DNA from 2 places in the Xylocopilactobacillus apicola genome. Region 2 is predicted to be linked to the other one. Evidence: predicted binding sites of a transcription regulator. Region 2 holds the regulator's gene; the other holds the start of a gene.
The links. The regulator CtsR, encoded in region 2, represses protease genes until heat stress. The targets are predictions, from matches to a motif close to TTGGTCAAAAAAGGTCAAANA.
Positions count from the first base shown of each region.

Region 1 (6,838 bases), 220 kb from region 2:
TTTTGGGCGCGGTTGGACAACTTCAATTTGAAGTTTTTACTTTCCGGATGCAAAATGAGTACAGCAGTGAAGTGGAATTGGTTCCAATGGGCAATCGAATTGCTCGATGGATCGAAGATGAAAACGTTGATGAACACGATTCTTCAAGCCGAAATCTACTAGTGAAAGACATTTTTGATGGATATTTATATTTATTTGAAAATACTTTTGCTTTGAGATGGTATCAAGATAAACATCCGAAGGTTAAATTAGTCGAAAAAATCTAAAAAAGATCAGATGAAAAATCACTTGATCTTTTTCGGGCTCTATAATATTGAGTGTTGATCAGTAATGATCGGCGCTCTTTTTTTACCTATACCAATTTTAGATTTTTGGCAAAATAAAAGGTGGTGAAACCTTAATATTTTCACCACCTTTTTTAAAACTAAAGCTCTGCTGAGATCTCGACAAGTCCCTTGTTCTTGATAAGACTGTAAGTATTCCGTTCATTTTTTCCCAGAAGTTCTTCAACTACTTTTTTGATTTCTGGTTCTTGGATACCTCGATGCTTGTTTTCTAAAACAATTTCGATGGTATGAGGTCGTCTGGTGTATACGACGGTAGTACGCCCCAAAGAATAGACTTTAATCAAACTTGCATCAGTATTAAGCAACTGGTTTTCTACTAGACTAGAGTATGAATTTGTTGTATTTACTAGTTTCATTTCGGATTCTCCGTTTTTTCCTTGAAAAAATCACTAACTTTTTTCTGACTTATTAACAACAATATTGCCTGAATTCACTCTGACCTCAATTGATGTATTCTGCGGGTGATCAAGGTAAAAGTCAGCAACTTTATCTTCCACTTGCTCTTGGATAACACGTCTTAGCGGTCTGGCTCCCATTTTGGGGTCGTATCCTAATTCAACAATCTTCTCTTTTGCTGGATCTGTCACATGAATTGAAATTCCCTGATTGGAAATATCAGCATTCGTGTCATTTAACATGATGTTGACAATTTTCAAAAGATCAGTTTTACTTAAACTTTGGAACTCGACAATATCGTCAAAACGATTCAGAAATTCAGGTTTAAAGTAATCGCTTAGTTGATTTAAAACTGAATGACTACTTCCTGATTTACTTGCTCCGAAACCGACACTGGCCTCGGTTGTCCCCTGACCAGCATTAGAAGTCATAATGATGATGGTATCCTTAAAACTAACCGTGCGTCCCTTTGAATCGGTGAGTCGACCATCATCAAGAATTTGTAGAAACATATTCAAAACGTCAGGGTGAGCCTTTTCAACTTCGTCAAGTAAAATAAGGCTATAAGGATTGCGCCGAACTCTTTCTGTTAACTGACCTGCTTCTTCATATCCAACATAACCAGGAGGAGAGCCGATCAATTTTGAAACTGAGAATTTCTCCATGTACTCAGACATGTCAAACCTGATCATAGAATTTTCAGTTCCAAATAAAGTTTTTGCTAATTGTTTTGCAAGTTCCGTTTTTCCTACACCTGTTGGACCAACAAAAAGAAATGATCCGATCGGACGACCAGATTTATTAAACCCAATTCGATTTCTTCTAATCGCTCTGGCAACTTTATCCACTGCTTCATCTTGACCAATTACTTTCTTTTTAAGGTCAACGGCCAAAGTTTTAAGCTGCTGTTGTTCTTTAGATTGAAGTTCTCCAACGGGGATATTGGTCGTTTTTTCGACGATTTTCTCAATATCTCTGACAGTTACTTCTGGCCATTCAGCCATCTTTTGATCTTCAGATTTTTGCGCATCCTTTAACTTAGTAACCTGATCGCGGTAATAAGCGGCTTTTTCGTAGTCCTCTTCACGAAGAGCCTGATTCTTCTGCTCTTCCACTTTTTGAATTTTATTTTGAATCACTTGAGGATCTACTACGTCAATCAAAAGATTTTTTTGGGAACCACTTTCGTCCATCAAATCAATTGCTTTATCTGGTAAGAAACGATCTTGAATGTAACGGCTTGAAAGTTCTACTGCAGCTTCAATCGATTTCTCAGAATAGTGAACGTGGTGATAGTCTTCGTAACGTTTTTGAAGGCCTTGTAGTATTTTAATTGATTCTTTTACCGTTGGTTCACTTACCATTACAGCTTGCAATCTTCTAGCTAATGCTGAATCTTTTTCAATGCTACGATATTCATTTGAAGTAGTAGCACCGACAATTTGAAGATCGCCGCGAGATAATGCGGGTTTTAAAACATTGCCAGCGTCCATTCCACCCTCGGCGTTTCCAGCGCCAACAATTTCATGAATTTCATCAATAAACAGAATAATTGATCGATTACTCTTTAACTCATCAATTAATTGTTGCATTCGTTGTTCAAACTGACCGCGAATTCCGGTCCCTTGAACGAGAGATACAACATCGAGGCGAACAATTTTTTTGTCTCTAAGTTTTTGTGGCACTTTTCCTTCGGCAATTCTTTCAGCTAGTCCTTCTACTACGGCTGTCTTGCCAACTCCAGCTTCCCCGATTAAAACGGGATTGTTCTTCGTTCTTCTGTTTAAAATTTCAATTACACGAGAGATTTCTTTATCTCGCCCAATTACTGGGTCGATTTTTCCGACTCGGGCCTGTTCTGTTAAGTCAACGCCAAATTTGCCTAAAAAACGACCTAAATTATTATTTGGTTGTTGAGGGGATTGGTCGTTCTGTTCAAAACTTTGTTCAGAATCATTTGGATTACCAACATTGTTTTGAATTGCTCCGTTGTCAGCAGATTCTTTGAAAAATACTTCTAAAAGATTGCTCGGATCAAAATTTTTACTATTAGCAATATCTCCAATCTGTTGTTCTTTTAACTGTTGGTAACAAAATTGACAAAGATCCAACTCTTTCTTTTGCCCCTCTCTATTGGCAAAGAGATGAATCGTTGCGGGTCGTTGTTTGCAATTTTGACAAATCATGTCCGTTTGCGACTCCTTTCATAAAAGATCAAAAAAGTTTGACCTTTCTTGACATAACCAATATATAACCAATGTCAAGCAAAATACAAAAAACGAAGAATTTTTATTAGTATATTGCTATTCGTGCTGGTTAATACCTATAATGTATACCAAGAATTACTTTTTGAAAAAGTTTGATCTTTCTTGACCTTATAAGTATATTAGGTATTATAACAAATTCAAACTTAAAAATATATCCTTGAGGCTAAAAAATGGTAAATTTAAATTATCGCGATTTAATCGCTCAAATGATGAATGATCCCAAAAAAGAAATTTTAATTAAACATCAAGACTTTAAAGACTTTCATGAGGTATGGCTTAAAGAACCGCATCGAGATGAAATTGTTGGGAAAGCTTTAAAAGGGGGAGACATAATTTATCACTACCAGCCAAAAAAATAAACTATTTTCTTTAATAAGAAACCGTTTTTTTCTATTGTTTATTTTCCAAAAAAATGATAACCTTTTCAGGTGTAGGGGTTTTGTACCCTAAACGTAAACTTAAAGGAGTAATAAAAAATGGCATCTAAAGATTTTCATATTATCGCAGAAACTGGTATTCATGCACGTCCGGCAACAATTTTGGTCCAGACGGCTAGCAATTTCAAGGCGGATATTAAATTAGAATATAAAGGCAAATCAGTTAATTTAAAATCAATCATGGGCGTAATGTCTTTAGGCGTTGGTCAGGGAGCAGATGTAACAATTTCTGCTGAAGGCGCTGATGCGGATGAAGCAATGAACGCAATTAATGAAACAATGACTAAGGAAGGATTGTCAGAATAGTGGCTGAGCATTTAAAGGGTATTGCTGCCAGTGATGGCGTTGCCGTAGCTAAAGCCTACCTTCTTGTTCAACCTGATCTTTCATTCAATAAAAAAACGGGAGCAGACGTCGAAAAAGAAAAATCACGTCTTGATGAAGCTTTAACCAAATCTCAAGATGAATTGGAGAAAATTAAAGCTCATGCTGAAGAATCGATTGGAGTAGAAGAAGCGCAAGTTTTTGAAGCTCATATTATGATTTTAGGCGATCCTGATTTTATTGGTGCAATTAAGCAAGAAATCGAAGACAAAAAGGAAAATGCTGAAGCAGCTCTTTCAGATATTTCGAATAATTTCATTGCTACGTTTGAAGCGATGCAAGACAACGACTATATGAAGGAACGGGCAGCTGACATTAGAGATGTAACAAAGCGGGTGATGAGTCATCTGTTGGGTGTAACCCTTCCTAATCCATCTTTAATTAATGAAGAAGTTGTGATCTTGGCTAAGGATTTAGCACCTAGTGATACAGCTCAGCTTAATCGCAAGTATGTTAAAGCATTTGTAACTGATGTTGGTGGTCGAACTGCGCATTCAGCAATAATGGCGCGTTCGCTTGAAATTCCAGCAGTTGTCGGTACTGATCGGGCAACAAGTTTAGCTCAGAGCGCTGGCGATGTTAAAATTGCAGTAAATGGTGTTACTGGTGACGTGATCATTGATCCGACGGCAGCTGAAATTGCTCAGTTCGAAAAAGCTGGAAAAGATTTTATTCAGCAAAAAGAAGAGTGGGCAAAACTCAAGGACGAATCGACTATTACAGCTGATGGGAAGCACTTCACTTTGGCTGCTAATATCGGAACTCCTAAAGATCTTCAAGGAGTTTTGGCAAATGGAGCAGAAGCAATTGGTTTATACCGGACAGAATTCTTGTATATGGATTCGTCCGAATTGCCAACTGAAGATGCTCAGTTTGAGGCTTACCGTGAAGTACTTGAAGGAATGAACGGCAAACAAGTAGTTGTTCGAACAATGGATATTGGTGGGGATAAACACTTGCCATATTTACCATTGCCAGAAGAAGAAAATCCTTTCTTAGGCTACCGAGCAATTAGAATTAGTCTTGATCGACAAGAGATTTTTAGAACTCAATTAAGGGCTCTAATTAGAGCTTCGTACTATGGCAAATTGGGAATTATGTTCCCAATGATTGCCACAGTTAATGAATTTAAAAAAGCAAAAGCAATTTTTCAGGAAGAATTTGATCAGCTAAAAGCAAGCGGAACCCCTGTTTCTGATGATATTGAAGTTGGAATGATGGTTGAAATTCCTGCTTCAGCTGTCTTGGCAGATAAGTTTGCCAAAGTTGCTGATTTCTTTAGTATTGGTACAAACGATTTGATTCAATACACCATGGCTGCAGACCGGGGTAATGATCGCGTTTCCTACCTTTATCAACCATATAATCCAGCGATTTTACGCTTAGTTAAAAATGTGATTGACTCAGCTCACAAAGAGGGTAAATGGGTCGGCATGTGTGGCGAAGCAGCAGGTGATCCGATTATGGATTGTATACTTTTGGGCATGGGGCTTGATGAATATTCAATGTCAGCTACTTCTGTCTTGAAGATACGTTCCTTAATGAAACGGATTGATACCAGTAAAGTTGTTGAATTAGCAGAAAAAGCTATAACTGAAAGTGTTACTAACGAAGACAACATTCAATTAGTTAAGAAGTATATTGATCTAGATTGATTGAATTGCGTCAAAAAGGGAAACTAACATTAATAAAAATTGTTGGTTTCTTTTTTTACCCAAAATTCAGTTATAATGGATTTTATATTAAACTTTTAAGAGAAGGAATAAGATGCCACAAAAAATCGCAGATAGCCCAATGATGAGGCAATATCGATCTATTAAAAAAGAATATCCAGATGCTTTCCTATTTTTCCGAGTTGGTGATTTTTATGAAATGTTTGATTCGGATGCCGTTAAGGGAGCTCAACTTTTAGAATTGACGTTAACTTCCCGTTCAAAAAGTGCTGATGAGCAAATTCCAATGTGTGGGATGCCCCATCATGCAATTGATAAGTATTTATCTGAATTAACTGAAATGGGTTATAAGGCGGCAATTTGCGATCAAATAGAAGATCCCAAGTCATCGACGGGTCAAACTGTTAAACGACAAGTAACGCGAGTAGTAACGCCAGGAACTTTCATTAGTGATGAAGATTTGACTGATAATAATTATCTTAGCGCTCTAGTTTTAGGAGAAGAAATTGGCTTAGCCTATGCTGATTTAGCAACTGGTGAGTTTAAATATACAAAATTCTCTAACCTTAACAGTGCTATCTTTGAAGTTTTAGGTTTAAATTCGCGAGAGTTAGTGACGACCAAAAATGATTTGAAGCGTTTAAAGCAAGTTTTTGCTAAAAGACAGATGACGTTTTCGCCAGTGGATTTTAAATTGGATCAAGAAGACCCAGGAGTCAGCGCATATACCTTGCTTGAATCTTATATAACTTCAACTCAAATGCGCTCGCTCTCCAATTTAAGTGAACCGGTGTATTATGAACCACAGGAGTTTCTTTTGATTGATTATGCTTCAAAACAAAACTTGGAATTAACTCACGCTCTAAGCACTGGCAAGAAGTATGGGTCATTGTTTTGGGCGCTTGATCAAACATCAACTACGATGGGTTCGCGCTTACTTAGAAATTGGATTGAACGTCCTTTGCTTGATCCTAAGAAGATTGAATGGCGCCAAGATTTTGTTGCTATTTTAATTAAAGAATATGTAATTCGTAACGATCTTCAAGGAAAATTAAAAAAGGTCTACGATTTAGAACATTTGAGTTCGAAGATCGCTTTTGGAAATATTAATGCTCGCGAACTCACCATGTTGAAAAAAACTTTGCAAGAAATTCCTCAGATTAAATCTGCTTTGGGAAAAAGTGGTGAAGAGATTTTACGCAATTATGAAAAATTACTTGATCCTTTGACTGATATTTCAGATTTAATAGATCATTCAATTAAAGAAGATGCACCGATTACGATTACTGATGGTGATATAATTTGCGATGGTTATAATTCAGAACTGGATCAGT
Region 1 is NZ_AP026802.1:1,309,696-1,316,533, reverse strand. Features, by position in the region: gene R8495_RS06565 (peptide chain release factor 3) at 1-266, shown strand, start outside; gene R8495_RS06560 (DUF1827 family protein) at 425-703, opposite strand; gene R8495_RS06555 (ATP-dependent Clp protease ATP-binding subunit) at 737-2,929, opposite strand; gene R8495_RS06550 (hypothetical protein) at 3,181-3,369, shown strand; gene R8495_RS06545 (phosphocarrier protein HPr) at 3,487-3,753, shown strand; gene ptsP (phosphoenolpyruvate--protein phosphotransferase) at 3,753-5,486, shown strand; gene mutS (DNA mismatch repair protein MutS) at 5,599-6,838, shown strand, end outside.
Region 1: R8495_RS06555 (ATP-dependent Clp protease ATP-binding subunit) is a predicted target of CtsR. The motif match lies at 2,965-2,985, and genes of this name have one in related genera.

Region 2 (6,838 bases):
TCTAATCATCGTGCCAGCTGGCATCTTAACATCAAGATTAATTGAACAAATCATCATTGCATGACTGGCTCTCTCTATCTTTAAATTATCTTCATCTCTTAAATCCTGTGCTTTTGCAAGATAATGATAGAAATTAGGACCATAAAATTCTAGTTCATCGCCTTCGGAAAAATTATTACGTTCCTGGATAATAACGCGACCATTTTGAAAACCTTGGACCTCACCGATGAATTCATAACCCAAATCAGGTTTGACGTGAGCAAATAACTCATCATCTTTACTTGGCGCACCATTAAAAAAGCCAAATGACATCCGGCGCTGAGATATCTTCGACAATTCCTCAATCCATGCTGGATCGACAGTGAAATTATCTGGATCAGCAAGATAAGCATCTACAGCGGTCCGATAGACGTTAGCTACTGTCGAAACATAATGAATCGTCTTCATGCGCCCTTCAATTTTAAGACTATCCACACCGGTTGAAAGCATTCTGCCAATTTCAGGAATCAGGCTCATGTCAACCGCTGACATCGTAAATTGCTCATCTCCTGTCAATGAACGCCCAGTTTCATCAGTTAAATTATAGAGAAATCGACAATTTTGTGCACACCCGCCACGATTAGCATCCCGCCGATTCATATAATTACTCATTACACAACGCCCAGAATAACTAATACACATTGCACCTTGAATAAAAGCCTCAATCTCCACATCAGTATGCTCTTTAATTTCTTTAATCTCTTCATAGGTCGTCTCCCGACCCAAAACCACTCTTTCTAGCCCGTGTTTTGCCCAAAAATTTACTGCCTCATAATTAACAGCTGATGCTTGAGTCGACAAATGGACCGGCAATCCTGGAACCTGCGTTAAAACCGCGCTAATAATGGCGGGATCTGAAACGATGATCGCGTCAATTCCTGCATCCCTGACTTCGGTCAAGTAAGAGATCATATCTGTTAACTCGTTTTCGTGGCAAACAATGTTGGCCGCCAAATAAACTTTAGCTGATTTTGCATGCGCATATTCAGCACCTTCACGCATATCTTCAATTGAAAAATTGCTGGCCCTTGACCTTAACCCCAGCCGCTCACCTCCAATATAGACTGCATCTGCTCCGTAATCAATTGCAACATGCAATTTCTCAGGAGTTCCTGCGGGAACTAAAACTTCTGGTTGATTGGTCATTTAATATCTCCTAACTGATAATGATAAAATCCGGTCGAAATTTTTCGATCTGCTGGTAATTTTTCTTTTAATTCAGTGTTTAATTCTTCGAAATTCGACTCACCTGATTCCAATAATTTGCGGGCTCGAATGAAAATTTCCATAATTGATAACCAGTTCTCACTTGGATAGAACTTGCTATCAAAGGTATAATGACAAATTCCCAATACAACTAATTCAGGTAACTGTTCTAACAAATTGAGATCCTCTGGCCCGTACATGTGAGTTCCATTTTGATCTTCAAACATTGTATATATATCTTCTGGTTTCTGCGGTAAATTAACGTGATAAACTTGATTAAAATTAAACTCGGATGATTTATTTTCGTAATCCAAATAATTATAAATCAAACTTCTAGCCGAATGTTCAATTGCAATCGGACCAAAGAGTTGCATAATTGGGGGAACTTGCAATTTAGGAATCAATTCCTCCAGCTCCACATAAGGAAGCTCTCGCGCAATTCTTACATAAGATGCTCCTTCGTTACCCCAAAAATTTATCATCCCCGAGTTAGTATCGAGAACCTCTCCGTTATATATGAATTTTTGGCTCGGAAATTTCTCCTGAATTAAATTCACCGCTCCTGCATCACCGACCATCACATAATCAACCCCAATTGTTAAAAGATCAGCTAAATACTTCTCATAAGCAAGCAATTTATCATTATGTAAAATAGCATTAGCGGCAACCACCACTTTTTTGCCGAGCTGATGGGCCGTTTCCGTTAATCGTTGAGTTTCCAAGACATTATAGTCAGTAGGCAACCGTAACCCAAAATCATTGTTTCCGATTATTAAAGTATCAATTCCTAAATCAAAAAGAGAACCCGCAACTTCTTTTGCGGGTACTGTTGAAGAATATTCGATCATCGTCAAATTTTGACCTTATCTTTCTTTTTAGTGGATTTTGTAACTCGCATTTTAAACTGTTCCCCTTTAGCACCAATTGTCACCGAATCGCCACGAGAAATTTCTCCGCTCAATAGCTGTTCACTCATGACATCTTCTAATTCATTCTGTAAAACTCTCCTAATTGTTCGAGCTCCATATTCGGGATTATATCCTTTGTCAGCAATCAAATTAATTGCACTCGGAGTTAATTTTAGAGAAATTCCCATTTCGTCCAAACGATGAACAAAAACACCAACCATCAATTTAACAATTTGGCGAACTTCATCTTTAGTTAAGACCTTAAAGATAACAATTTCGTCGATTCGATTAAGAAATTCTGGCCGATAAGTTTCTTTTAGCACTTCGCGAATTTTATTCTCAATAGCAATATCGCTGGTTACATTATTTTTCGCGCCAAAGCCAACCTCGTGTTCATCTCTAAGACTAGTTGCACCTAAATTAGAAGTCATGATAATAATTGTATTACGAAAATCCACTCTCCGACCGCGCGCATCAGTCAAGTATCCGTCATCTAAAACCTGCAAAAGCAGATTAAATACATCCGGATGAGCCTTTTCAATTTCATCAAATAAAATAACTGAATAAGGATGATTACGAACTTTTTCTGTTAATTGGCCGCCTTCTTCATACCCAACATATCCTGGAGGAGAACCAATCAAACGGCTGGTAGTATGTTTTTCCATATACTCAGACATATCAATTCGGATTATATTATCAGCAGAACCAAACAGTGCATCCGCCAACGATTTAGCAAGCTCGGTTTTCCCAACCCCAGTTGGGCCTAAAAACATAAACGAACCCATCGGACGGCCAGGATCTTTTAATCCACTTCTTGTTCTTCTGATTGCCCGAGAAATAGCTGATACTGCAGAATCTTGTCCGATCACCCGTTGATGCAAAAATTCTTCTAAGTTAACCAAACGCTCAGACTCTTTTTGAGTCAACTGCATTACTGGGACCCCAGTCCACTCAGAAACTATTTCAGCAATATCTTCACCCGTCACGATCAATTCATCAGAGCGTGGGACAGTAACATTAACCCCATATTTGGCATCTCCTAATTTATCTCTTAATTCAAATTCTTGTTTACGAATTTTAGCAGCTAGCTCAAAATCTTGATTTTTGACAGCGTCTTCTTTTTCAATCTCTATTTTCGCCAACTCTTTACTGATATTTACCATTTGAGAACTAGTAGAATTGGCTAAATGAACCTTCGCAGATGCTTCATCTACAAGATCAATTGCCTTATCCGGCAAAAAACGATTGGTAATGTAACGATTTGATAGTTCGACCGCAGCATCAATTGCTTCATCACTTATCTTGAGATGATGATGAAGTTCATATCGCTCACGCAAGCCTTTTAGAATTTCCCTAGATTCATCTACCGTTGGTTCATTGACCATAACTGTCGCAAATCGTCTTTCTAAAGCTGCATCTCTTTCAATATACTTTTGATACTCATTAAGCGTTGTCGCTCCAATCAACTGGATTTCGCCACGGGCTAAAGCCGGTTTCAAAATATTAGATGCATCAATTGCACCTTCTGCCCCACCTGCTCCAATTAACGTATGTAGCTCATCAACGAAAAGGATTATATTATCACTGTCAGAAATTTCTTTAATCACTTTTTTTAAGCGGTCTTCAAATTCGCCACGATATTTAGTTCCTGCCACGAGTGATCCCGTGTCAAGCATCATTAAACGATTATTTAACATTTCAGAAGGCACTTGCCCATCAACAATTCTTTCGGCCAAACCTTCAGCAATCGCAGTTTTGCCAACTCCTGGCTCACCAATTAAAACAGGGTTGTTTTTCGTCCGACGTGATAAAATTTGAATTACTCTTTGAACCTCTCGATTTCGACCAATTACAGGATCAATCCCGTTATTACGCGCTGATTCAGTTAAATCACGGGCTAAATTATCCAACGTTGGGGTCTTTGAAGCTCCCTTAGATCCTTGAAGCTCAGAACCAGCCCCCATCCGTCGTTTCCCAAAATTTCTCCCAGGTACATCTGTAATTCCCATTTTTTTAAGCAATAATTGGCGAGTTTTTTCTAAATTTAACCCTAGATTAATCAAAATTCTCGTTGCTAAAACGTCATCTTCACTTAAAATTCCAAGCAAAATATGCTCTGTTCCAATTTTAAGGGCACCTAAACGTTTTGCTTCATCACCTGCATAAGCCAGAATCTCCTTAGCTTTTTGAGAATATCCCAGACTTTCCTTATCGACATTTGTAATTTTATTATCAGAGCTAAAACCAGTCAAATCATTGATTTCCTCCTGAATATCTGCTTCATTAATGTTTAATTTGCGCAAGGTTTTACCTGCAATTCCCTCGGGTTCAAGCACTAATGCTAATAGTAAATGCTCAGTAGATACCGCAAAATGGCCCAACATTTTCGCATTGGTTTGAGAAATCTCCAGTACCATCCTAGCACTGGGCGTAAATAAGTTATCCAATTTAAACCTCCTCGATGAGGATTTCATCTTCTTTGTTAATTATATAATAATTTTAGCTAATTTTCGTACTCTAGCTTAGTTAAAATGCATTTAAAAATATGTGCTCGCAATTTATTTTGACTGGGCTTATCCAACTCTCCTAAAGCATCGTTATCAATTGCTGCAAGAATTATTCGGCCGCAGGGAACATCTATTATTTCATCATTAATCAGTTGCTTAATGATCGTAGATGCGTCAGTTAAAGTCAAAACTGAACCCACTTCAGACTTAACTTTTTCCAACAAATCTCTGGTGCTGACAAACTGTAATTTAACGATTCGAATATAGCCACCGCCGCCCCTTTTACTTTCGACGTAATAACCATGCTTGGCATCGAAACGAGTCTTGATCACATAATTAATTTGTGAGGGAACTACATTGAAATATTCGGCGATTTGTTGGCGTCGTAATTCAACTTCGAAATTCTCATTTAAAATATTTTTAATATACTGTTCAATCAGATCAGATAAATTATTCGATTGGCTCATTTTTATTCCTTGACTATATTTGACTAACATTATAATACGAGGAGATTCAAATTTAAACCCTTGGACGATTTAAATCCGATTGGGCCTTTTTTTCCAAGTAAAATATCTTATAATAAAGTTATAGGAAATGGTAATAAATAATGGAAATGTCTAAACAACATGATTTTATGAATCGCGAGATTAGTTGGCTTGCCTTTAACGACCGAATTCTGGACAACGCTCAGTCGCCCGCGATTCCACTTTTGGAGCGAACGAAATTTTTGAAAATTACTCAAGCAAATCTTGATGAGTGGTATATGATTCGGGTTGCTAGTTTAATTCGCGAAGTTCAAGCTGGTGATTTTAATCCCGATAAATCTGGACTGGCGCCAAATACGCAACTCAATCAAGTTCGAAAATTAGTTAAGAGGCAGTTAAAAAGGCAAAATAAAATTTGGCTAAAAATAAAAGGTGACCTCGCAAATCACAAAATCAATTTATTAGACTACCAAAAACTCAGTGTTGAACAAAGAAAATTTGCTGATAATTATTTCCTTACAACTGTCAGCCCGCTAATTGAGGTAGAACTTCTGCCAAAGGATATTCCCTGGCCTGAGATGGAAAACGGTGCTATGTATTTCGTATCAGAGATGATCAGTGCCCAAGATCCTTCCAAGCATATTTTTTCCCATTTTAAACTCCCGCCTTTAAATCGACTCCTCGTCTTACCAGAACAAAGTAACTGTTTTATCTTGTTAGAACAAATTATTAAGGCTCACTTTAAAGAATTAATCCAAGCTAAATTTAAAGGACGTTTTATTGCTCAAAAAATTTACCTTTATCGAATTTTAAAAGATATGGACATTAGAAGTCTGCCTAAAGAGAGCAAGAATACTGAACAAGCGGTCGAAATTGCCCTTGAAAAAAGAGCCTCAGCTCCTGTAATTTTTCTGGCAGTCGACAGCTCAATGCCGCGTAAAACTTTGAAAACTTTAACAGAAGTCCTTGACGTTAATCCTTTAAATACATTTCATATTAATGGCGATTGGGACTACAACTTCATTGACCAGCTTTGTCAGAGTATTGTTAATGCCCCAGCCAATCTCCATTTTCAAAAAAGAAGTCCTCATCACGAAAGCGATCTTGAAGGAACAGAAATTTTTGCTAAGATTCAAAATCACGATTATTTATTGCATCATCCTTATGATAGTTACGACGGCGTCGTGAATTTCTTTGCGCAAGCGGCAATTGATCCCACTGTAAAAGAGATTTATGTAACAATTTATCGGACCTCTCACGACTCACCAATTGTGAAATCTTTAGCTGATGCAGCAAAACATGGCAAAAAGGTTAATGTCTTAATTGAGGTTAAAGCTCGTTTTGACGAGGAACATAACATTAAAGTCGCCGATTATTTGCGTGGAATTGGGATAAATGTTTACACAAGCTTTCCAGATCTTAAGATCCACTGTAAAATGGCTTTAGTGGTTAGAGACGACAAAAGCACGATTGCTCATCTGGCGACAGGAAATTATAATGAGGCAACAGCCAAAGGCTACACCGATTTTAGTTTTTTTACAGCCCGTCTGAAATACGCTAAAGACATTAAACGGATTTTCCAGTATATTAATGGGAAGAAAAAGTTGCCTAATAAGCTCAACAAGCTCTATATTGCCCCAAATATGCTTAGGTCAAAATTAGAGCATGAGATCAAAAAAACGATTAAAAAGGC
Region 2 is NZ_AP026802.1:1,525,280-1,532,117, forward strand. Features, by position in the region: gene R8495_RS07480 (peptidase U32 family protein) at 1-1,185, opposite strand, end outside; gene R8495_RS07485 (peptidase U32 family protein) at 1,182-2,093, opposite strand; gene R8495_RS07490 (ATP-dependent Clp protease ATP-binding subunit) at 2,096-4,600, opposite strand; gene R8495_RS07495 (CtsR family transcriptional regulator) at 4,657-5,127, opposite strand; gene ppk1 (polyphosphate kinase 1) at 5,268-6,838, shown strand, end outside.